Regions from separate parts of the Bradyrhizobium sp. Unk1 genome, predicted to be linked through region 1. Evidence: riboswitches for the same ligand, from Rfam matches in the RefSeq annotation. Region 1 holds a riboswitch; each other region holds the start of a gene.
What was found. Region 1 has a riboswitch for S-adenosylmethionine ahead of AC5ZFO_RS40055 (hypothetical protein). Riboswitches for the same ligand answer to the same signal wherever they lie in the genome.

Region 1 (7,582 bases):
GTTGTTCAACCCAGAGACTTCGCCCTACGCTGCCTTCTATATTCAGGCCGCGCTCGAAGTGGGAAGTAAGCTCTTCGTTTCGGTAAAAGCTGTTCCTGTGCGCGACCCTGATCAGATCGATCCCGCAATTTTGGGCACTGGTGCAAGCGGGAACGCGGGCCTCATCATTCTACCTGACGGGGGATTTGTCTCTTCAAACAGCGCAAAGATAATTAGTGCTGCCGCGAAACACAGGGTACCCACCATATTCGCCGTCAAGAATTATGTGATGCGCGGTGGGCTCATGTCTTATGGACCAGACTTGACCGCACAATTCCGGGATGGCGCGGGTTACGTGGATCGAATACTGCGAGGCACAAGGCCAAGCGAGCTCCCGGTTCAATTTGCGACGAAGTTCAACCTCGCCATCAATGCGAAGGCGGCCGACGAGCTCGGATTGCCTGTTCCGGAGACGCTCTCACTGGACGCTGAGCTCATCGATGATTGATCCAGTTGGGGCTGCAATCTTCAGCTAATGCCTATGTCGCCTTCGGGTCACACCCGGAAGAACTCGGGCTGAGCATATCAAGTCTGCTTCACCCCCAAGGAGCGGACATCTAGCGGACATGCTGGGTCGACCGCTTGGGGCCAACAGGCGACATCGCCGATCCGCCTTTTGCATTCAATGACCTCGTCGTTTCCATCAACACCTGACGGGCAGGTGAGCCTAACCATCCAGACTCGGTCAAGTGCATTGCACCCTTCGGTGCAAACTGTCTTCTGGCGAGAGATGGGCGTCAACGGTAACATTGCGCACACTGTTGGAGCCGGAAGAGACGAATGATCTCTGCTTGTTGGCTTGCCGTTTGGATCGCGTGCTTCGGCTAGTCATAGCGCCTGAATGAAGATCCCGGGTCTACCGGTCGCCAGCCAATTGCACCGTTTGACGTCCACCGTTTAGCGCTCTGAGTTTGTTTATGTATTCTTCAGGCTTCAACAAATGGAATGGAGCCTTCAAGCCCATAAAACTCGCTATGCGACCGATGAAATTGGTGCAGTTGGTAGTTCCCGCGTTCCACACCGGCGAGGTCGCCTGAAGACGCTTGATGTAAGCAAATACCTTTTTGGCGTCGGCCTCATTCAAGTAGACTCGATAGCTGGCTGTCAAATATTGCTCATCAAGGTCGCCGTAGCTCGCGCCCGTTTCAGAAGGCACAAACATGAGATGTCCCAATACGTACGGCAGCGTGTCACCTGCTGGATGCAAGCCGGCAACTTCGACCGCCCTTTGGCTCGTCTTGCCGTACCAGACAAATGCGTGTCCGTAGGATGCAGCAGTGCGGGCACGAAAATCAACGTAGTAGGGTCCTTTAACTGAAGATACCCGGGCCGGCTTTGCATCCGACGTGGCTGGCGGGCTGCTTGGCGCAGCTGCGGCCGTTTTCGTAGCGGAGTTAATTGAAGCCTTGGGGGCAGTGTCCGGTCGCTGCTGAAGATCAGCGCGCGCCGTGAGTTGCTGTGCACCAGCGCCTCCCACGGAAGCCACAAAGATTGCCATTCCGACAATCAATCGCAGATCGCGGTATTCCCAGATCACTCTTGCCACGCACGCCCCCTCTTGGGCCCAACACAGCCCAAGCAACAACTAGTCCGCTTATCGGAGGTGAACGCCTCCGGCCCCCGACGGGCCGAAGGCGCTTGAATCCGCAGGCTTAACCCTTGGTGACTAACGGAGCCGGCGCCGGAGCCTTGCCGATCGGGTATTTGCCGACTGGAGTTTTGCCGACGGGATATTTACCAATCGGCGCGGTCTGGACGACGGGTTGCGGACGAGGCAGATCCGCGGCAGCTGCCGCTCCCACCAAAGCCAAAGACGCAGCACCCGCAATTACGAATTTCAGCATCAAGTCTCCCCTGAAGTTGCCCACTACCCTTACCGATTCTGAGCCTAGCCGGACGTTCTCCCCACGCAACAAATAGAGGCCCATGAGGGCAGTCGCGCGATCTCTTTTCTGGCAAATGTTGCAGAAGGGGCACGCTTCTAACGGATTGATGGGGAAATCCTGCCGATCCGCGCCATATACTCGCGATAGCTGTCGCCGAACGTCTGCAGCATCATTCGCTCTTCTCTTGCGACGCGGCCAAAGAACAAGATCCCGAAGCCGGCCGCGCCCGCGAAACCGGCAATCCAATTAGGCGGCAATGCCTGGGCGATAGCCCACAGCCAAAATGCCGAATACATCGGGTGCCGAACTCTCACTGCGCGCGCATGGCAAGTCCGTCGATCGGGGCGCGTTGAACTGGCAAGCGAATTGTGTGGCCATGCAGCGGTTTCAGGCCATTTGAGCATTGGGGAGGATGCTATGACCAAAGATGATTTCAGCCAGAGGTGTTTGGAGTCGCTGCCGCAGAGGCTTGCGGTCACCTCGCTAGCGCGCAGCAGGAACGACCCAAGCGCGTCGTTGACGACGTAAAGTGCATCCGCGCGACCAGCGGCAGTGAGGCCCCGCTCGCTCCGCGGGTGCGGCAACTCCTGCCAACTACTCAACGGAAATTTACTGGTGCGCGCGCTCGGTATCGGCGGTGGCGGTGGTCATGTATTTCGAATAGAAATGAGCAACCCGCTCGCGCCACATTCCGACGAACGCCTCCGACGTCAGCTTCTCCACCGATTTCCACGCCTTTTTGACGGCCGGAAGCGTATTGCGCCAGATCGCGCGCCTGCACCATTTTTCGCCCTTCTCCCTGCCTTCGCTGGTGGCGCACATTGATTTCCAGGCGATGCGATTGGGTTGGCTGAGGTGCTCCGCGGCGCCCTCCCAGCCCTGCTGATGGATCAGGTAGAGATCGTTCAAGTCCGGCTCCCTGTGCGTCACCCACTGAAACAGAATGCCTTCGATGATGACCTTGTAGGCCGCCGCAACGGCATTATCGCGAGGACTGAGAATGTCTCCGGAGCCGAATTTGCCGAACTCGTATTTGCTCAACTGGAACAGTCCGATATACGACCCGGTGCGTTGCTTGGGGTCAAAACCGGACTCGACCTTGGCCACCGCCTTCATGAAAGTGAAATCCAGACCGAAAGCGTCGGACGCGCGCTTGATCTCTTCCACCGGCGTTCCGACCGGGATGTCCTTGAACGAACGCAAGACGATCGCAGCCGGCTTCTCGGCAGGCGGCAGTTCGGACCAGACATAACAAATGAGATACCGGAAATCCTGCGGCCCCGAGTTGGAGGAACCGCCGGATGCACCGCACGTTGTCGGCGCCGGTTGGGCGACATCACGGTGGCCCAAGTCCACCGATTCCTGCACAGGCGATAAATCGGCCGACAGCATCTGCGACGGATCGGCCAACGCGACGATCGATTCCGGCTTATCCGATGCCGCCGTCGTGTCGGTGGCCGTCCCTGCCGCGGGTTCGGCCGTCGCCACTTCGGCGCTAGCGACCGTGGCGTTCGCGACAACGGTGTTAGCGACAACGGCGCTGGCCATCGCGATTGCCTGCGGTTTGTCAGCGAGCCTAGCGGTGGCGGCGAGAGATGCTGCGCGGTCCTCGATTGGCACTGCGCGGGCGTTCTCGGTGCCGGCCGAACCGAAGCCGGCCAGCCAGCCAACGATCCACCCCGCGAGAACGACCGTTCCGCAAAACGTTGGCGCCACTATCGCAAATCGCTGCGGGGTCATGATGCCATCGCCTCCATAGGCTCCATCGGAGCCGTGTAGAAAAGCCAAGCATGCGAAGAGGCTCATTCTTGGGATCAATGTGGGTCGCGCAAGGGCGCAAACGGCCGCTCGTCAATTTCTCCAAAACGTGTTGCCCGATTGCAACGCGTCGATCACAAGCAATTGCGCCCGTCTCAACGGCAACTCCCATCGCAAATTGTGAGTACGGTCCAATTTTCGACCCACTGCGACCAGATTTGAAGGAGAGGCTTGCCGCGTTGGTCGGGATGACGCTTCAGGCGTCGGCTTTGCGCATCGTTTCGAAACGATGGAATTGCGCCTATTCGACGGACGATGTTCGCTAAGGGATTACCAGCAATGCAGCGCGCGATAACAACGGCTGTATTCGCCATTTTTATGCTCCCTGCAGGGATCGCACACGCTCAATTTCTGTTTGGAGCCCAACACACGTTCTGGCCTGGCCAATACGCTCCGTACAAACACAAGCACCACCACCGGCAGACAAAATCTGAAACCGCGCCCGAGCCCCTTCCGAAGGGCCCGCTCCAGATCATCATCTCAATTGCAGACCAACGAGTCTCGCTTTTTGACAACGGTGCCCTGATTGCACGCTCTTCGGTGTCCACGGGAATGGAGGGGCATCCTACGCCCCTCGGCGTGTTCAGCGTTATCAGCAAACAACGATGGCACCGTTCAAATATTTATAGCGCCGCCCCCATGCCCTACATGCAACGCATCACCTGGTCGGGGATAGCGTTGCATGCCGGTGTCGTGCCCGGGCATCCGGCGTCACACGGCTGCATCCGCTTGAAAAATGATTTTGCCGTTCGACTCTGGCATCTCACGAAGCGCGGCACGCGCGTGATGATTGCGCACGGTGATGTCCAGCCGGTCGAGATAACCAATCCGCATCTTTTTCAACCGGAAGCCGCGGCCGTTTCGTCGGAATTCCAGACTGCCACCGTCGCAACCAAGAGCATCGGTACAGCCGCAGCAACGCAGGGATCACAGGCGTCAAACGCCGAGACTCCGGAAGCCGCCGGTCTCCAGGTGCCGGGCTCGGTTCCCGCTGCAAGCGCGCCCAAAAAGATCGTCCCAATCTCCATCTTCGTCAGTCGTAAGTTGAGCAAGCTGTTCGTGCGTCAGGGATTCACGCCGTTGTTCGATGTCCCGGTCAAGATCGAAAATCCGGAGGAGCCGCTGGGAACGCACGTGTTTACCGCAATGGAATTCCAGAACGAGGGAACGGCTATTCGATGGACCGTCGTGTCGATGCCGGATGAATTTCGTCGCATCGAGGGTGCGACGAGAGGGCGCGAGGCGCCCGTGAAGCAAACCGCCCTATCGGTACCGTCGCCCGATCAGGCCAACGCTGTCCTCAATCGCATCGAAATACCTCAGGATACGGTTGAGAGGATCTCTAAACTTCTGACGCCGGCCTCTTCATTGATTATTTCCGACAACGGATTTAGCCATGAGACCGGAAAAGACACGGATTTCATCGTGACAACGCATTGATGCGGCGACGCAACCACCAACAAGCGACGCCGCTCCGCAACCCGTTGGAATTGTTCGAGCGCAATTCTCGTGCAAAATTCTTGATGTCCGCACCTAAGCCAAAGCGGCGCAGGTCCGTTCTGGGTCATGAGCTGCTCTCCATAGCGTATGCGACCTGGTCAGCTCCCCCCTGAGAAGCGAACGTGGAGTCTCTATTCGAATGTGGGCTGCTTGAGCGGATTTTGCCCTACTCGGCTGGCTAAAAACCAATGCCACCTTAGCTGGGTCCAAAATCAGGGCTGAACGGCAAAGCAACCGCATCACTTGCCAAAGAGCTGCTTGTACTCGCAGGGTGGCAGTGGACGATTGAGCGTGATGACGATCTTGTCGATCGTATTCCAGTCCGGTCCTCTCTCTACGATTTCGTCGAGCTCCTCCAGCTCCTCGAAAACGATCGTTTGCTACGGCTTGCCATCCAAATAGGTGATCTCCGCCATCCAATGATCATGGACCGACCGTCTTCATTATCGCCTTTGCTCGGTGGGACATCGTATCCATGCTCCGTCGCTTGCATCGCTAGGAGTCTCGCTAAAGATCGAGGCGACATCGCGACTGCACCGATTAGCTCTGAGTAATTGGCACTTCTGAACGATGAGCAGCAGCGGCACTGCGGATGACGACCTGTAGATCATGAGGTCAACGAAGACGCGCGCGTCTCGACGGAGCGTGCTGCCGCCGCGCGTGCACCGATTGACATCCCGCCGCTATGGCGCATAGATTGTTGTTGCATCCTGAGAGGGCCCGACGGCCCCGCCAACCAGCCTTAGACCGGCAACGGTGGCACGACGATGTGGCCCGCATGGGCAACAGTAGGTCGCCAGCCCTCCAGATGCGTGTTGTCGTCTTGGAGGATTTTCTATGCTGCAATCTCGACGTGGATTTCTGATCGGGCTGGGAAGCGTGCTGACCACTGCGTTCGCCGCCGAAGCGCAGGCGTTTGTGCTTAAGACGGCAAAGCCGTTGTTGGTGGAACAATCCGAAGTGCAGCACACGCTATATTGGTATTTGCCCAAAGCCTCTAACACGCCGATGCTGTGTCTCGATGGTTCGCCATTCAGCGTGCTACCGCCGCCAACGTGGCGTGAGTTTATTCGTGCCTTTTGTACGAAAATGTATGCAAGGCCGGCTCGGCCCGAACATATCGATATGTGGCGACGCTATTACGAGGTCGAACCGGATCAGCTCGACATACCGGTGGATCCCGCGGTCTGGCAACGTGAACAGGATATCTACTTGAGCCCGCAGGCTCGAGCCTATGCGTTGCTCCAAAGCATTCATTTCGGCCCTGATCTTGATCGCTCATACCATGGGACCGGTAGCCATCCGCGTCCCCACGTACAGTTCAGGGCAGAACAGGTCGGCAACAATCACCTCACCAGATGGGTCACCGCAAGCGACCTTGTCGCACTGTCGCTGCTGCAAGCCCGCCTGATCGACCTCAACATTCCGATCAAGATCGCCGAGGGCGATTAGCGTGGCGCCAGGAGACACCGCCGACTAAGGCCCTTCCCACGGCGGCGATTAACGCTGCTGGCACTCAGGCTCCATGGCCGGCGGTGTCTATTCGAGGCATAGCGATCAAAGGAAACCGGGGCAAGACTGTCGAAACAGCGGCCGGAAGCTTCTGGTGAGTCAAATTGACTCACCCTGGGTGGCGACAGCAGTTCACAAATGGAAAATTTTGTCGCGGTGCATTGCGATCGTGCTGGCGTCATCGTTCGGGGGCTACCAGGGGGCGACCGGCACCTGTCGGGACAGCTCCTGTCGGCCCTCCCTTCCGCTGACCCAATCGATGCCCCGACCGCGTGTGCGACTCTTGCGACCTCCGCACGTTTGTAACATACTGACGCTCGTCTGCATGTTACGAGATGGATGATGTCGCAGCCCGTTGTCGCCTATTATCGAGTGTCGCGCGAGAAGCAGGGTCGGTCGGGGCTCGGTCTCGACGGCCAGCGGCGCCTCGTCTCGGCCTTCGCCTCCAATGAAGCGATGGAGATCGCTGGCGAGTTCACAGAGGTCGAGACCGGTAAGGGAGCGGATGCGCTGAATAGGCGTCCCCAGCTTGCCGCTGCCTTGCGGGCGGCAAAGAAGCTCAAATGTCCGGTCGTCGTAGCCAAATTGGACCGCCTATCTCGCGACGTGGCGTTCATCGCCGGCCTGATGGCCAAGCGAGTGCCGTTCATCGTCACTGAGCTGGGCAAGGATGTCGACCCATTCATGCTGCACATCTATGCCGCCGTGGCCCAAAAGGAGCGCAACGTCATCGCGGAACGCACCCGCATCGCCCTTGCGGAGGCCAAGCATCGCGGCAAGCGGCTCGGCAATCAAAGACAGGCCGACGTCAACAAAGCCGCTGCAGC
Region 2 (7,582 bases), on a different contig from region 1:
GATTATTTTTCTGCACGAGTTCGCGGCCGACTACACCAATTGGGAGCCGCAGATGCGCTACTTCTCGCGCGGCCATCGCTGCATCACCTATTCCGCGCGCGGCTACACGCCGTCGGACGTGCCTGACGGCGAGGTCTACACCTACAAGCACTTCTACACCGACGCGCTCGCGGTGCTCGATCATCTCAAGATCGAGCGCGCGCATCTCGTCGGCCTGTCGATGGGCGCCTATTCGTCGCTCCAGATCGGATTGAACGCGCCGCAGCGCGCGCTGTCGATGACGCTGGCCGGCGTGGGCTCAGGATCGGAGATCGAGAATCTCGACAACTGGCGCAAGCAGTGCCGCGCCAATGCCGAGCAGTTCGAGACATCAGGCTCCGCCGAGGTCGCAAAGGTCACGCGCGAGGCGGCGAGCCGGATTCCGTTCCTTGTGAAGGACCCGCGCGGCCATGCCGATTTCTACGCCGCGCTGGCGCGCCACGATGCCAAGGGTTCGGCCAACACGATGCGCGGCTTCCAGGGCGGCAGGCCATCGATTTACACGATGCCGGATGCCATTCGAGGTGTGGCAACGCCCGCGCTGATCATCTGCGGCGACGAAGACGATCCCTGCGTCGGGGCAAGCCTGTTCTTGAAGAAGCACCTGCCCGCGGCGGGCCTGTCGATGTTTCCGAAATCAGGCCACGTGCTCAATCTCGAAGAACCCGCGCTGTTCAACGAGAGCGTGGAGCGGTTCGTGACTTTGGTGGAAGCCGGGCGCTGGCCGGTGCGCGATCCGCGGTCGCTCGCAGCGCATTAAGCACAGTCGCGGCCAAGTACTCCGTCATTGCGAGCGCAGCGAAGCAATCCAGAATCCCTCCGCGGAAAGACTCTGGATTGCTTCACTACGCTCGCAATGACAAAGGATAGACCTCAGCTCCTCATTTTGAGGAGCGCGGGCGAGTAACTATTTCCTTCCGCCCCGGCTCAGCAGAAACACGCCCTGCTCGCCGAACATGTTCCACACCCACCACGGCAATCGCAGCCGCAATGGACGGCCGTAGAGATCCAGCGCCTCGGCGCGCTCCATCTTGACGTGGATCGCGTCGCAGAGCTCGACGAAATCCTTGATGGTGCAGAAATGGATGTTGGCGGTGTCGTACCAGGTCGCGGGCAGATTCTCGGTGCGCGGCATGTGGCCGCCGACCAGGAGCTGAAGCCGCATCTTCCAGAAGCCGAAATTCGGGAACGACACGATGGCGCGGCGGCCGATGCGCAACAGATTCTCCAGCACGACCCGCGGCTGCCGCGTCGCTTGAAGCGTCTGCGACAGGATGACGTAATCGAAGGCGTCGTCGGGATAATTGACGAGATCGGTGTCGGCATCACCCTGCACCACCGCGAGGCCCTTGGCGACACAGCGGTTGACGCCCTCGCGCGACAGCTCGATGCCGCGCCCGTCGATGCCGCGGGTCTCCAGAAGCTGAAGCAGGTCGCCCTCGCCGCAGCCGACGTCGAGCACTTTCGAGCCGGGCTTGACCATCTCGGCGACCAGCAGATGATCGGCGCGAAACGGGCCGGACTGCTCCGTCGCAACGCCGCCCAGCGGCAGCACTTCCTGCACAGACATCGCTAGCCGTCCTTGTCAGTCATTCCTGGCGGTGAGCCCGCGCGCCTTCCCTGCCGATTGCAGGAAGGCACGGGCGATATCGAAGAATTCGGGCACGTCGAGCAGGAAGGCGTCATGGCCGCGATCGGTCTCGATCTCGGCGAACGACACTCGCGCGCTCGACGCGTTCAGCGCGTGCACCAGTGCGCGCGATTCCGAGGTCGGGAACAGCCAGTCGCTGGTGAAGGAGACCACGCAGAAGCGCGTCTCGATGCCCGCGAACGCTTTCGCCAGCACGCCGCCGTGGTCGCCGGCGATGTCGAAATAATCCATCGCACGGGTCAGATAGAGATAGGAGTTGGCGTCGAACCGCTCAACGAAGGACGAGCCCTGGTAGCGCAGATAGCTCTCGACCTGGAAATCGGCGTCGAACGAGAAGGTCGGCAGCTCGCGGTCCTGCATGCGGCGGCCGAACTTGCGATGCAGCGCGGCGTCGGAGAGATAGGTGATGTGCGCGGCCATCCGTGCCACCGCAAGTCCGCGATGCGGATGGATGCCCTGATCCGTGTAGCGGCCGTTGTGCCAGTCGGGATCGGCCATCACCGCCTGGCGGCCGAGCTCGTGGAAGGCGATGTTCTGCGCCGAGTGCCGCGTCGCGCAGGCAATCGCCAGCGCGGAGTACACGCGCCTTGGATAGGCCGAGGTCCATTGCAGCACCTGCATGCCACCCATCGAGCCGCCGACCACCGCGAACAACGTGTCGATGCCGAGCCGGTCGATCAGCATCGCCTGCGCGCGCACCATGTCGGGAATGGTGATGACGGGGAAATCCAGGCCCCACACCTTGCCGGTCGCGGGGTTGATCGAGGCCGGCCCGGTCGAGCCCATGCAGCCGCCGATCACGTTGGCGCAAATGATGAAGTAGTGCTGAGGATCAAGAGGTCGGCCGGGACCGACCAGCGTCTCCCACCAGCCCGACTTGCCGGTGACGGGATGCACGTTGGCGACATGCTGATCGCCCGTCAGCGCATGGCAGATCAGCACCGCGTTGGAGCGATCGGCGTTGAGCTCGCCATAGGTCTGGTAGGCGATCTGGAACGGGGTGAGATCGATGCCGCAATCGAGCCGCAGCGGCTGCTCGGCGCCGAACTGCGCGAGCTGCGAATTCGGATGATCCGCCTCATGCGACCGGTCGTCGGCACTGATCGCGGGGCTCGGCACAGACTTGACGCCACCCATCTCTGACATCGACCTCGTTTGCGATCAGACGTTCGATCGCAGTGACATCAGGCCATGAAAAACCCGGCCTGAACGATAGGTTCGGCCGGGATCGAAAGGGTCCCCGGCCTGTTTAGCGAGTTTTTTAACGTGGCTGCAAGCCGGCCGGCTCAAATGACCACGGAACAGGCAAAACCTACTGTCTTGGGCGGTTTTCGTCAAGTCGCGGTCCGGATTAGCCAAATTCGTCTCTGTCACATCAGCCCAAAAGGACGTCATTTCTCTTTGCTTTCGCCGCCCCGACTGCCTAATCAGGATATCGATCGCAGCGGATCCGAACCTACCAGCTTGCCTGGTCGATCCGCATTGGAACGCCTCTCAACAGTCCAGTCAGATATGTCCCAACGTCCGCCCGCGCCACCATCACTCCAGGAATTGCGCAAGGAGATCGACGCGATCGACGAGGGCATGCATCGTCTCCTGATGCAGCGCGGCGACATCATCGACCGCCTGATCCAGGTGAAGCAGACCCAGGAGGTCGGCTCGGCGTTCCGCCCGGCGCGCGAGGCCGCCATGATGCGTGACATCGTGCAACGCCATCGCGGCATCCTGCCGCTCGACACGGTCGAGAGCATCTGGCGCGTCATCATCTCGACCTTCACCTATGTCCAGGCGCCGTTCTCGGTGCATGCCGACATCTCGGTGAGCGAGCCGGCGATGCGCGATTCCGTGCGCTTTCATTTCGGCTTCACGGTGCCTTACGTCGCGCATTTCAGCGCGCAGGCGGCGGTCGAGGCGGTGGCAAAATCCAAGGGCGACCTGGCGCTGGTCTCGGCAACCTCGAGCCGCACGCCGTGGTGGCTGGAGCTGGAGGCGGACGGCGCGCCGAAGATCATCGCGCGGCTGCCCTTCGTCGAGCGCGCCGACCATCCGGCCTCGCTGCCGGTGTTCGCGATCTCGCGCGTCGCCGACAGCGCCGTGGTGACGGAGGTCGAGACCTTCAGCGTGCGCGTGTCCGGCTGGAACGCCGAGGTCGCCCGCGCCCTGTCGCCGCTCGCCGAGATCGTGGCGGTGCCCGATACCGCCTTCGACGGCGCGGCGCTGCTGGTCTCGGTCACGAGCGCGACCAGCATCGACAAGATCAAGGCTGCCCTGATCGAAGCGGGGGCCTCGGTGCGCTCCACGGCCCTCGTCGGCAGCCACGCAACGCGCTATACGGTGCCCTCGACCGGGTCGAAATCGTAGATCGCGAACCGCCTAAAGCTACTTCCGGAGTTGAAGATGTCCCGCCCCGTGCCGAATCCCGGCATTCTCGATATTGCGCCCTACACGCCCGGCAAGAGCCCGGTGGCCGAGCCGGGCCGCAAGGTGTTCAAGCTCTCGGCCAACGAGACGCCGTTCGGGCCCTCGCCCAAGGCGATCGAGGCCTTCAAGAACGTGGCGGCGCATCTGGAAGACTATCCGGAAGGAACCTCGCGCGTGCTGCGCGAAGCGATCGGCCGTTCTTTCGGGCTCGACCCCAACCGCATCATCTGCGGCGCGGGCTCGGACGAGATCCTCAATCTGCTCGCCCACACCTATCTCAGCCAGGGCGACGAGGCGATCTCGACCACGCACGGCTTCCTGGTCTACCCGATCGCGACCATGGCGGTCGGCGCCAAGAACGTGGTCGCGCAGGAGACCAACCTCACCTGCAATGTCGATGCCATCCTCAACGCGGTGACGCCGAAGACAAAGCTGGTCTGGCTCGCCAACCCGAACAATCCGACCGGCACCTATGTGCCGTTCGACGAGGTCAAGCGGCTGCGCGCCGGCCTGCCGTCGCACGTGCTGCTGGTGCTCGATGCCGCCTATTCCGATTACGTCTCGCGCAACGACTACGAGATGGGGATCGAGCTGGTCGCCACCACCGAGAACACCGTGGTGACGCACACCTTCTCCAAGATCCACGGCCTCGCCGCGCTGCGCGTCGGCTGGATGTTCGGTCCCGAGCACATCATCGACGCGGTCAACCGCATCCGCGGTCCCTTCAACGTGTCGACGCCGGCGATGTATGCCGCGGTCGCTGCGATCGAGGACACAGCGCACCAGGCGATGTCGAAGCAGTTCACCGAGACCTGGCGCAACTGGCTGTCCGAGGAGATCGGCAAGCTCGGTCTGAAGGTGACGCCCGGCGTCGCCAATTTCGTGCTGATCCACTTCCCGGAAAATGGCAAGACCGCGGACGAGGCCGACGCGTATCTGACCAAGCGCGGGCTGGTGTTGCGCGCGCTAAAGAACTACCGCCTGCCGCATTCGCTGCGCATGACCATCGGCACCGAGGAGGCGAACCGCCTCGTCGTCGAGGGCCTGCGCGACTTCATGGCCGGCAAATGAGCACCACACCGCACTTCCAGCGCGTTGCGCTGATCGGCTTCGGCCTGATCGGCGGCTCGATCGCGCGCGCTGCGAAGCTCCAGGGCTTGGCCTCCGAGATCGTCACCACCGCGCGCTCGGAGAAGACGCGCGCGCGGGTGCTGGAGCTCGGCATCGTCGACCAGGTCGTGGCGACCAATGCGGAAGCGGTGAAGGATGCCGATCTCGTCATCCTCTGCATTCCCGTCGGTGCCTGCGGGCCGGTGGCGCAGGAAATCGCTGAACATCTGAAGCCGGGCGCGATCGTCTCAGACGTCGGCTCGGTCAAGGGCGCGATCGTCAGGGACATGACGCCGCATCTGCCGAAGACCATTCATTTCGTGCCGGCGCATCCCGTCGCGGGCACCGAGCATTCGGGCCCCGATTCCGGTTTCGCCGAGCTCTTCATCAACCGCTGGTGCATCCTGACGCCGCCGGAAGGCGTCGATGCGGCGGCCACCGATCGGCTGCGCGCGTTCTGGGCGGCGATGGGCGCGAAGGTCGAGATCATGACGCCGGATCATCATGATCTCGTGCTCGCGATCACCAGCCATCTGCCGCATCTGATCGCCTACACCATCGTCGGCACCGCCGACGAGCTGGCGCAAGTGACGGAGTCCGAGGTGATCAAGTTCTCGGCCGGCGGTTTTCGCGACTTCACCCGCATCGCGGCGTCCGACCCGACGATGTGGCGCGACGTCTTCCTCGCCAACAAGGAAGCAGTGCTGGAGATGCTCGGCACCTTCACCGAGGATCTCGCCAAGCTCACCCGCGCGATCCGGCGCGGCGACGGCGAGGCGCTGTTCGACCACTTCACGCGCACGCGCGCCATCCGCCGCGGCATCGTCGAGATCGGCCAGGATTCGGCTGCGCCGGATTTCGGCCGGCCGCATGCGCAGCTCGGCAAGAAGCCGTAGCGTTCAAGTAGCCCGGATGGAGCGCAAGCGTAATCCGGGATCTCTTTCAGCGCGGCGCGACCTGCCCCGGATTGCGCTTCGCTCCATCCGGGCTACGGAGACACCTAATACAGCGGTGGGATCTGCCCGACCTTGACCGGGCCGAGCAGCACGGCGCCGTCGACGAATTTCAGCGGGAAGCTACGAGCCTTCTTGCCCTCAAGCGTGCTCTCGGTGCCGATCGAATTGATGCCGGCCGCAACGCCGGCATTGGCATTCTGCTTGATGACCTTGCCGAGGCCGGGAACGGCGCGGTCGAGTGCGCCGAACAGATTGTTGAGGTCCTGCGACTTCACGCCGGGCGCAACGCGGTCGAGCGTTGCCTGCGGCACACCCTCCTCCAGCATCTTCTCGATGCCGAGCGCCGGGATCACGCGCTCGAGGCCGGTCACGGTCATCTGCAATTCGCCGTCGAGTCGGCCATTGGCCGAGAGGCCGAGCGTGCCGGCCGCAACCGCGATCATCTCGCCCTGCTGGACGCGCGACTGCACGATCTCGATGTGACCGCCGGCGGCCTGGATCTCGCGGAAGCGTTGCGGCCACGGCTTTGGCGTGAGGTCGGAGAGGCCCGTGATCTTCGCGCGCGTGTCCGCCTCGAACGGCTCGGCGAGCAAGGGATGAACGCCCTGGATGCTGCCCTGCGCGACGTGCAGCACGGTCTCGATCACAGGATGATCCGACGGCGACCCATCCGCGAGGCGACCGTGCAGCTCGACCTGCTTGGCGCGCGCGAGCGGCACCTGCACGCTGCCGTCGAGACGATTGATGACGGGATCGTCGAACACGATGGAGGCGCGATCCGGCACCGCCGGCAGGCCGACCACGCTGCTGCGGCCCTTGCTCCAATTCACCACGAAGGTGTTTTGCGTGACGCCGTCGGTGAGCGTCGCCGGCGCCGAGAATTCGGCGATGACGCGCTTGGGATCGTAGACCTGGGCGACGACCAGGATGTTGTCGAGTCTGGCCGTGAACGGCGTCTTGCTGGCGTTCTGCGACACCAGGGCGACGCTGGCGCCGGAACACTGGACCTCGAAACGGAACGGGAAGCCGGCGATCGAGCGCTTGGCGCAATCATAGATGCGGCCGGACTTGGCCTCCTGCGCCCGCCAGGCGTCCGCGGCGATTTCGGCCTGCGAGGCCGCATAGAACCAGAAACAGCTCCACGCGACGGCGAGGATCAGGAGGATAATGGGGGCGATGAAAAGGCCCCAACGGGGGCGGCGGCCTGTGGCAACGGTCATATCTGACATGCGGCGACCCTTTGACCCCAGATTTTGTCAAATGTAAGCGGGGTTCGGCCGCGCCGAAAGGCCGAGAATTCGCTTCGCTTGGGGGCGTCGTTCTGGTAGCCGTGCCCGAAATGTCGGAAATCACCCTCCCCTCCGTCACCGCAGCCAAGGGCGACCTCTGGGTGTTCGGCTATGGC
Region 3 (7,582 bases), on a different contig from region 1:
GCCGGAATTGGTGATGACGATGGTGTAGGACCAGAAATAGCGGGAGCGGTCGGCCGACGACTGCTCCGGAACAAAGTTCGGCTCGACGGTCACTTCGATCTGGCGGGTCACGGCGCGATACATGGCTGCCATCATAACGAAAACCCGGCCGGGAACCAACGGCCGCAGGCGGTTTTGGCGACATCGTGCCGCCAGAATTACCGAGGAAGTAGATCCCAATGTGATCCGGCCGCTTTGCGAGACGACGGCCGGACCTGTACACTCCTTGATACGTCGCGATTTGCGGAAGGGTTTCGAACCCCCGATGACCATTGCCGACCAAGTGACGGGATCGACGATCGCGGGAACCGGCAAGCCTGCGGAGGCCAGACCTGCGGAGGCGAAGCCGCGCTCCGCCGCGCCGGCCATCACGCTGCCCGCCATCGGCGAGCGCGAGCTCCGGCTCGACCTGTTCCGCGGGCTCGCGCTGTGGCTGATCTTCGTCGACCATCTGCCGCCGAGCCTTTTGACCTGGTTCACGATCCGCAATTACGGCTTCAGCGACGCTACCGAGATCTTCATCTTCATCTCCGGCTATACTGCGGCGTTCGTCTACGGTCGTGCCATGCTCGAAAGCGGCTTCGTCGTCGCCACCGCGCGCATCCTGCGGCGCGTCTGGCAGATCTATGTCGCCCACGTCTTTCTGTTCACGATCTTCCTCGCCGAAATCTCCTACGTTGCGACCAGGTTCGAGAACCCGCTCTACACCGAAGAGATGGGCATCATGGATTTCCTCAAGCAGCCGGACGTCACGATTGTGCAGGCGCTGCTGCTGCGCTTTCGTCCGGTCAACATGGACGTGCTGCCGCTCTATATCGTGCTGATGCTGGCGCTGCCCTTGATCTTGTGGCTGATGAAATGGCGGCCCGACGTGACGCTCGGCCTCTCGGTCGTGCTCTACGCGGTGACCTGGGAATACGACCTCTATCTGTCGGCCTATCCGAACGGCTTCTGGGCGTTCAATCCCTTCGCCTGGCAATTGCTTTTCGTCTTCGGTGCATGGTGTGCGCTCGGAGGTGCGCGACGCATGTCGCGCATCCTGGCGTCCCGCGTCACGATGTGGATCTCGATCGCCTATCTGGTCGCGGCGTTCTACGTGACGCTGACCTGGTATGTGCCGCAGCTCTCCCACTTCATGCCGAAGCGGCTCGAGCAGTGGATGTATCCGATCGACAAGGCCGATCTCGACGTGCTGCGCTTCACGCATTTCCTGGCGTTCGCCGCACTCACCGTTCGCTTCCTGCCCCGGGAATGGCCGGGCCTGAAATCGCCCTGGCTGCGGCCGCTGATCCTCTGCGGCCAGCATTCCCTGGAGATCTTCTGTCTCGGCGTCTTCCTCGCCTTCGCCGGCCATTTCATCCTGGCCGAAGTCTCCGGCGGCGCAGCCATGCATGCGCTGATTAGTCTCTCCGGAATCCTGATCATGTGGGGCGTTGCCTGGGTGATTTCGTGGTACAAGCGCGTGGCTGACAAGAGCGGTGCGAAAACCAAAAACGCCGTCGGCAACGCCGATCTGGCGGGAGGGGGCTGATGAAGGCGAAGGTTCTCCTGAGCCTGGTCCTGCTGTGCGGTAACCTCGCCGCGCCCCTGGCGCGCGCGGGCGATGCTGCGTCGACTGCTCCGGCCGCACCCCCGGCCTGCGAATTGCCATCCTATCTGCTCACCACTGAAAGCCAGCTTCCCAGGGTCGCCGACGCCATCAAGGCCGGCAAACCGCTGGAAATCCTGGTCATAGGCAGCCGTTCGACCACGATTCCGGCCTCGGAGGACAGCTCCTATCCGGCGCGCATGCAGGCCATTTTGAAGGACAGGCTGCTGCCGTCGGAGGCCGTGCATGTCTCCGTAGAAATACAGAGCAAGAAGACGGCCGAGGAAGCGGCCACCACCTTCGTTAAGCTGATGGAAGCAAAAAGGCCTACTTTGGTCATCTGGCAGACCGGGACTGTCGATGCTATCCGAGCGATTGATCCCGATGATTTTCGCGGGGCGGTGACCGGAGGGGTTTCCGCGTTGCAAAAAGCAGGGGCTGACGTCGTCTTGATGAACTTGCAGTACAGCCCACGTACCGAAACCATGATCTCGGTGCCGCCCTATCTCGACAATATGCGGGTGGTGGCGCAGGAGCATGACATCCCGCTGTTCGACCGTTTCGCGATCATGCGGCAGTGGAATGATCAGGGTCAGTTCGACCTGTTCAGCCCGTCCCGCGGGCCAGAGCTGGCGAAACAGGTCCATGATTGCCTTGGCCGGGCGTTGGCACAGTTCGTGATCGACGCAGCCCATCTGGGGCCGGCTGAGCAGCAAAATTGAGGTCTAGCGTTAATGAGTTCTCTCCGCCCTTTTTGCCTGACGGCGTGGCTGGCTGCCCCCGCGGCGGCTCTGCTGTTGCTGACGCCGGTGTCGCTGGCACCGGTGCAGGCGCAGGCCATGCAGGCAACGCCCGCGCCGCAGCAGGCCGCTAGTCCGGCTCCCGCTTCGCCCTCCCAGACCACCGTCGCCGTGACGTCCCCCGAACAGCGCGGCGTGACCGCGCGCGCCATCGACAAGGTGAAGCAGGTCGCGAAATCCGCCGGCGACATTTTCAGCCGCGTGCCTTGCCTCGCACCGAAGGGCGGCGCGAAGACGATGGGCTCGCTGCCGCATGTCGCGGGCAAGCTCGCCGCCGGCAAACCCGTCGCGATCGTTGCGTTCGGCTCGTCGTCGACGGCAGGCTATGGCGCGAGCTCGCCCGATTTCAACTATCCGAACCGCCTCGCCGCGCAGCTCCGGCGGCAATATCCGAGCGCCGACATCACCGTCATCAATGCGGGCGTCGGCGGCGAGGACGCGCCCGAGATGATGAAGCGCCTCCAGAAGGAGGTGATCGACGTGCATCCGGATCTCGTGATCTGGCAGGTCGGCACCAATGCGGTGCTGCGCAATCTCGATCCCGGTGACACCGCCAAGATGGTCGAGGACGGCATCTCCCGCATCCAGGCCGCCGGCGGGGCCGACATCGTGCTGGTCGATCCGCAATACTCGCCGGCCGTGAACCAGCGCAAGGAGAGCGCCGGCAAGATGGTGCAGCTGCTCGGCAAGGTCGCCGAGCTTCGTCACGTCGGCATCTTCCCCCGCTTCGAGGTGATGCGCGACTGGCACGAGAAGCAATCGATCCCGGTCGAGAGTTTCGTGATCGCCGACGGCCTGCACATGAACGATTGGGGCTATGCCTGCTTCGCCCAGCTCCTCGGCGACGACATCATCCGCTCCGTCGGTCAGATCAAGCTCGGCGTGAATGTGCCGGCTGATGTGCGGACGTATCGGCCGATGTGAGCTTCGCTCACCCTCCCCTGGAGGGGGAGGGTCGCTTCGCATGCAGCGAAGCGGAATGCGGAGCGGGGCGGGGTGACGGTGCTTCCGCATCGAATACTGCCCGCTTGGAGAGATCACCCCACCCCGCTCGCGCTTCGCGCGATCGACCCTCCCCCTCCAGGGGAGGGTAAGAGCCTCACGCCTTCTCCAGCGCCGCGGTCAGATCCTCGATCAGATCATCCGCATGCTCGAGCCCCGCCGAGAAGCGGATGAAGCCCTCGCTGATGCCGAGCGCGGCGCGGTCTTCCGGCTTGAGGCGCTGATGCGTCGTGGTCGCCGGATGCGTGACGAGGCTCTTGGCATCGCCGAGATTGTTCGAGATTTTTGCAAGCTTGAGCTCGTTGAGCACGCGGAACGCGCCCTGCTTGCCGCCCTTGACCTCGAAGCCGACCAGCGTCGAGCCGCCGCGCATCTGCTTCTTCACGAGAGCTGCCTGCGGATGGTCGGCGCGGCCGGGATAGACCAGGCGCGAAATCTTCGGATGGCTCGCCAGCACGTCGGCGATGCGTCCCGCCGTCTCGGTCTGCGCACGCACGCGTACGCCGAGCGTCTCCAGGCCCTTGAGCAGGACCCACGCGTTGAACGGCGAGATCGACGGGCCGGTCTGGCGCATGAAATTGTGGATGTGCTCGGCGATGAACGCTTCCGACGACAGGATGATGCCGCCGAGACAACGGCCCTGGCCGTCGATGTGCTTGGTCGCGGAATAGACCACGACGTCGGCCCCGAGTGCGAGCGGGCTCTGCCAGATCGGTGTCGCAAACACGTTGTCGACGACGAGCCGCGCGCCGCCGCCGTGCGCGATCTCGGCAATGCCGGGAATGTCGAGCACGTCGAGCGTCGGATTGGTCGGGCTTTCCAGGAAGAACGTCTTGGTGTTCGGCCTGAGCGCACGCTGCCACTGGTCGAGATCGGCCCCGTCCACCAGCGTGGTCTCGATGCCGTAGCGCGGCAGCAAGTCCTGGATGACGTAGAGACACGAGCCGAACAGGGCGCGCGAGGCGACCACGTGATCGCCGGCCTTCAGCGGCGCCAGGATCGCGGTCGTCACCGCGGCCATGCCGGTTGCGGCCGAGCGCGCCGCCTCGGCGCCCTCGAGCTCGATCATGCGGCGCTCGAACATCGCGATGGTGGGGTTGGAGTAGCGCGAATAGATGAAGCCGGGGTCCTCGCCCTTGAACCGCGCCTCGCACTCCTCGGCGCTGTTGTAGACATAGCCCTGGGTCAGGAACAGCGCCTCCGACGTCTCGCCATATTGCGAGCGCAGGGTGCCGGAATGAACCAGACGGGTTTCAGGACGGTATTGCGTGGTGGACGCCGGGGACTTCGACATAGGACCTCCTCTGCGTGACCATCGAAAATGGTCACAAAAAAACCGGCCTGGATAACTTCCACGGGCCGGGATCACAGAGGTCCCCGGCCTGTTTAGCGACTTATTTAACGTGGCTGCAAGCCGGCCGGCTCAAATCACCACGGGATAAGTGATGCTCATATTCCGCAATGGCCTTTCCGTCAAGGCGTCCATCGGATAGCCGTAAAAGGCTAGTATTTCCCGCATGTCCGGATGCGTTTGACCCCCGACGAGGACCCCTGGTTGAGCTTCACGGTTGCCGCCGACGCCAATGGTATCCTGCCCGACCGCATGATCGCAGCGATGGCGGAGGCAGGCCTCATCCTGCCCGCTTATGACTTCGTCGAGAGCCAGATCCAGCCGGCGAGCCTCGACCTCCGCCTCGGTGACATCGCGTATCGCGTTCGCGCCAGCTTCCTGCCCGGTCCCGGCGCGACCGTCGCCGAGCGCATCGACGAGTTGAAGCTGCACGAGTTCAGCCTCACCGATGGCGCGGTGCTGGAGACCAATTGCGTCTACATCGTGCCGCTCTTGGAAAGCCTGGCGCTGCCGCCGGAGATCGTCGCCGCCGCGAACCCGAAAAGTTCGACCGGCCGGCTCGATGTCTTCACACGCGTCATCGCCGACGGCACCCGCCGCTTCGACATGATCGGCGCCGGCTATCACGGCCCGCTCTACGCCGAGATCAGCCCGAAGACGTTTCCGGTGCTGGTCAGCGAGGGCTCGCGCTTGAGCCAGGTGCGCTTCCGCACCGGAGATGCCATCCTCAACATCGACGAGCTCGAGGCGCTGCATGCGACCGAGCGTCTGGTCGATCTCGACGATGCTGATCTCACCGGCGGCGTCGCCGTCTCCGTCGACCTCTCCGGCGAGAAGGCCAACGGCTTCGTCGGCTACCGCGCCAAGCGCCACACCGGCGTCGTCGACGTCGACCGCCGCTCCGGCTATGCGGTGGAGGATTTCTGGGAGCCGATCTCGGCGCGTCCCGATGGCAGCCTGATCCTCGACCCCGGCGAGTTCTACATCCTCGCCTCCAAGGAAGCCGTGCAGGTGCCGCCCGATTACGCCGCGGAGATGGTGCCGTTCGATCCCCTGGTCGGCGAGTTCCGCGTGCACTATGCCGGCTTCTTCGATCCCGGCTTCGGCTATGCCGGCGCCGGCGGGCAGGGATCGCGCGCCGTGTTGGAAGTGCGCTCGCGCGAAGTGCCGTTCATTCTCGAGCACGGCCAGATCGTCGGCCGTCTCGTCTACGAGAAGATGCTGGCGCGCCCCGACGCGATGTACGGCCAGCGCATCGGCTCGAACTACCAGGCGCAGGGGCTGAAGCTGAGCAAGCATTTCCGGGTGTAGTAATAGCCCACCCTCCGCTGTCATTCCCCGCGAAGGCGGGGAATCCAGTACGCCACGGCCTCTCGACTCAATCACAAGCGCCTCTGGAATACTGGATCGCCCGGTCTTCGCAGGGTGATGACACCGAGCTTGTGGCGTGTTGCGTCACCCCATCCGCGATGACACACTCCCGCAAAACAACGATCGGGAGCGAACATGACCGCCGCATCAGACGCAGCACAAGAAGCGCAATGGAAGCGCTGGCGCGCGGTCGCCGACCTCTATCACGCCTACTTCACCGGCCTCATCCTCACCGTCGTCACGCGGCGCGGTACGGCGGATGCTGCCGAATTCGTCTTCCGCGTGTTTCGCCGCCAGCAGCAGGAGCGCTTCCTGCCGGGGCTCGAGAAGCTCGGTCTCAGTCATCTGCCGCCGGCGGTGGCCGCCGCGCAATATCACTATCTCTCCAACTGGATCGGCGGCGTGCATGTCGAGTACATGTATGAGAGCGACTGCAAAGCCTGGATCCGCTATCCGCCGCCGCGCTGGATCTGGAAGGGTACCGCGATCTGTGGCGTGCCGGGTGAGGTCTCGCGCGCGATGCTGCGCGGCTGGCACGCCAACAATGGCGTCGCGCTCGGCGATCTCAGGCTCGGCTTCGTCTGCACCAAGCAAAGCGTCGACGGTCAGGACGGGCTCGAAGGCTATTATCATCAGTACGACCACCCGCTCGAGGTGGACCAGCGCCTGGTGTTCGCGCGCCATCTGGAAGCGCCATTGTTCGACGCTAAGACCGCGCCTGCCTTGCCCGTCGCGAGCTGGCCGAAGCCGCGGCTGGAAAAAGCCTACCGCAACTACGCGATGGAATATGTGCGCACCGCCGCGCCCGTCATGGTGCAATTGTTCGGCCCGGAAGACGCCGGCTATCTCCTGCATCTCACGGGCAAGCTGATCGGGATGCAGTATTTCGACGAGGTTGCAGCGGCGCTCGCAATGAGCCGCGGCGGCGCCAGCGAGTTCGCAGCGTTCCTGAATGCGCTGTTTGCCGCGCAGGATGACTCTGCCGAGACGACGGCATCGGAAGGCACGTTTGAATTTCGTCAGCAGAGCTGGAAGCTGATGGATGACGTCGCCGACTATCATCGCGCCTGCACCAAGGTGCTGGAAGGGTTGTTCGAGGGGCTCGCTGCCGGATGCGGGCGGCACATCGGCGTGCACCTGCGCCCGACAGCGGGCGGTCGGCCGCCGCTGGTGTGGACCATTGAGTAATTCCACCACTTGAAATGCGCTGCCGCAGGGCACGCCTGCATCCGGCGCAGGAGGAATCGGCAAATGCCGTGCTAAGCCTGTCGCCGCGCCTTCCGCGCGAAGAAATTTATTGGCACACCTACGCATTGCCGCGCCGCGAATGGCCTGCGCCCGGGAGAGGACATGTCCGACATCGCCGAAATCCCGGTCGATGAACAAGAGCGTCCGTTGCCGCCGCCTCCGCGGCCGGTACGAAGCGCGCTG

Region 2: linked by a shared signal. The riboswitch ahead of metX (homoserine O-acetyltransferase MetX) and the one ahead of AC5ZFO_RS40055 (hypothetical protein) in region 1 are both predicted to bind S-adenosylmethionine.
Region 3: linked by a shared signal. The riboswitch ahead of AC5ZFO_RS35580 (O-succinylhomoserine sulfhydrylase) and the one ahead of AC5ZFO_RS40055 (hypothetical protein) in region 1 are both predicted to bind S-adenosylmethionine.

What each region holds. Positions count from the first base shown of each region.
Region 1 is NZ_JCAMOP010000049.1:40,713-48,294, forward strand. It holds gene AC5ZFO_RS40025 (ABC transporter substrate-binding protein) at 1-487, shown strand, start outside; gene AC5ZFO_RS40030 (hypothetical protein) at 896-1,585, opposite strand; gene AC5ZFO_RS40035 (hypothetical protein) at 1,692-1,883, opposite strand; partial or broken gene AC5ZFO_RS40040 (protein-S-isoprenylcysteine O-methyltransferase) at 2,021-2,233, opposite strand; gene AC5ZFO_RS40045 (lysozyme family protein) at 2,535-3,665, opposite strand; gene AC5ZFO_RS40050 (L,D-transpeptidase) at 4,023-5,183, shown strand; SAM-I-IV-variant riboswitch at 5,944-6,043, shown strand; gene AC5ZFO_RS40055 (hypothetical protein) at 6,081-6,695, shown strand; gene AC5ZFO_RS40060 (recombinase family protein) at 7,098-7,582, shown strand, end outside.
Region 2 is NZ_JCAMOP010000068.1:17,589-25,170, reverse strand. It holds gene AC5ZFO_RS44235 (alpha/beta fold hydrolase) at 1-799, shown strand, start outside; gene metW (methionine biosynthesis protein MetW) at 947-1,609, opposite strand; gene metX (homoserine O-acetyltransferase MetX) at 1,625-2,827, opposite strand; SAM riboswitch at 2,919-2,998, opposite strand; gene AC5ZFO_RS44220 (chorismate mutase) at 3,203-4,051, shown strand; gene AC5ZFO_RS44215 (pyridoxal phosphate-dependent aminotransferase) at 4,088-5,182, shown strand; gene AC5ZFO_RS44210 (prephenate/arogenate dehydrogenase family protein) at 5,179-6,117, shown strand; gene AC5ZFO_RS44205 (DUF2125 domain-containing protein) at 6,222-7,406, opposite strand; gene AC5ZFO_RS44200 (gamma-glutamylcyclotransferase) at 7,517-7,582, shown strand, end outside.
Region 3 is NZ_JCAMOP010000037.1:48,823-56,404, forward strand. It holds gene apaG (Co2+/Mg2+ efflux facilitator ApaG/CorD) at 1-123, opposite strand, end outside; gene AC5ZFO_RS35565 (OpgC domain-containing protein) at 305-1,570, shown strand; gene AC5ZFO_RS35570 (SGNH/GDSL hydrolase family protein) at 1,570-2,349, shown strand; gene AC5ZFO_RS35575 (SGNH/GDSL hydrolase family protein) at 2,362-3,351, shown strand; gene AC5ZFO_RS35580 (O-succinylhomoserine sulfhydrylase) at 3,527-4,723, opposite strand; SAM riboswitch at 4,795-4,874, opposite strand; gene AC5ZFO_RS35585 (2'-deoxycytidine 5'-triphosphate deaminase) at 4,955-6,091, shown strand; gene AC5ZFO_RS35590 (hypothetical protein) at 6,287-7,339, shown strand; gene AC5ZFO_RS35595 (MATE family efflux transporter) at 7,502-7,582, shown strand, end outside.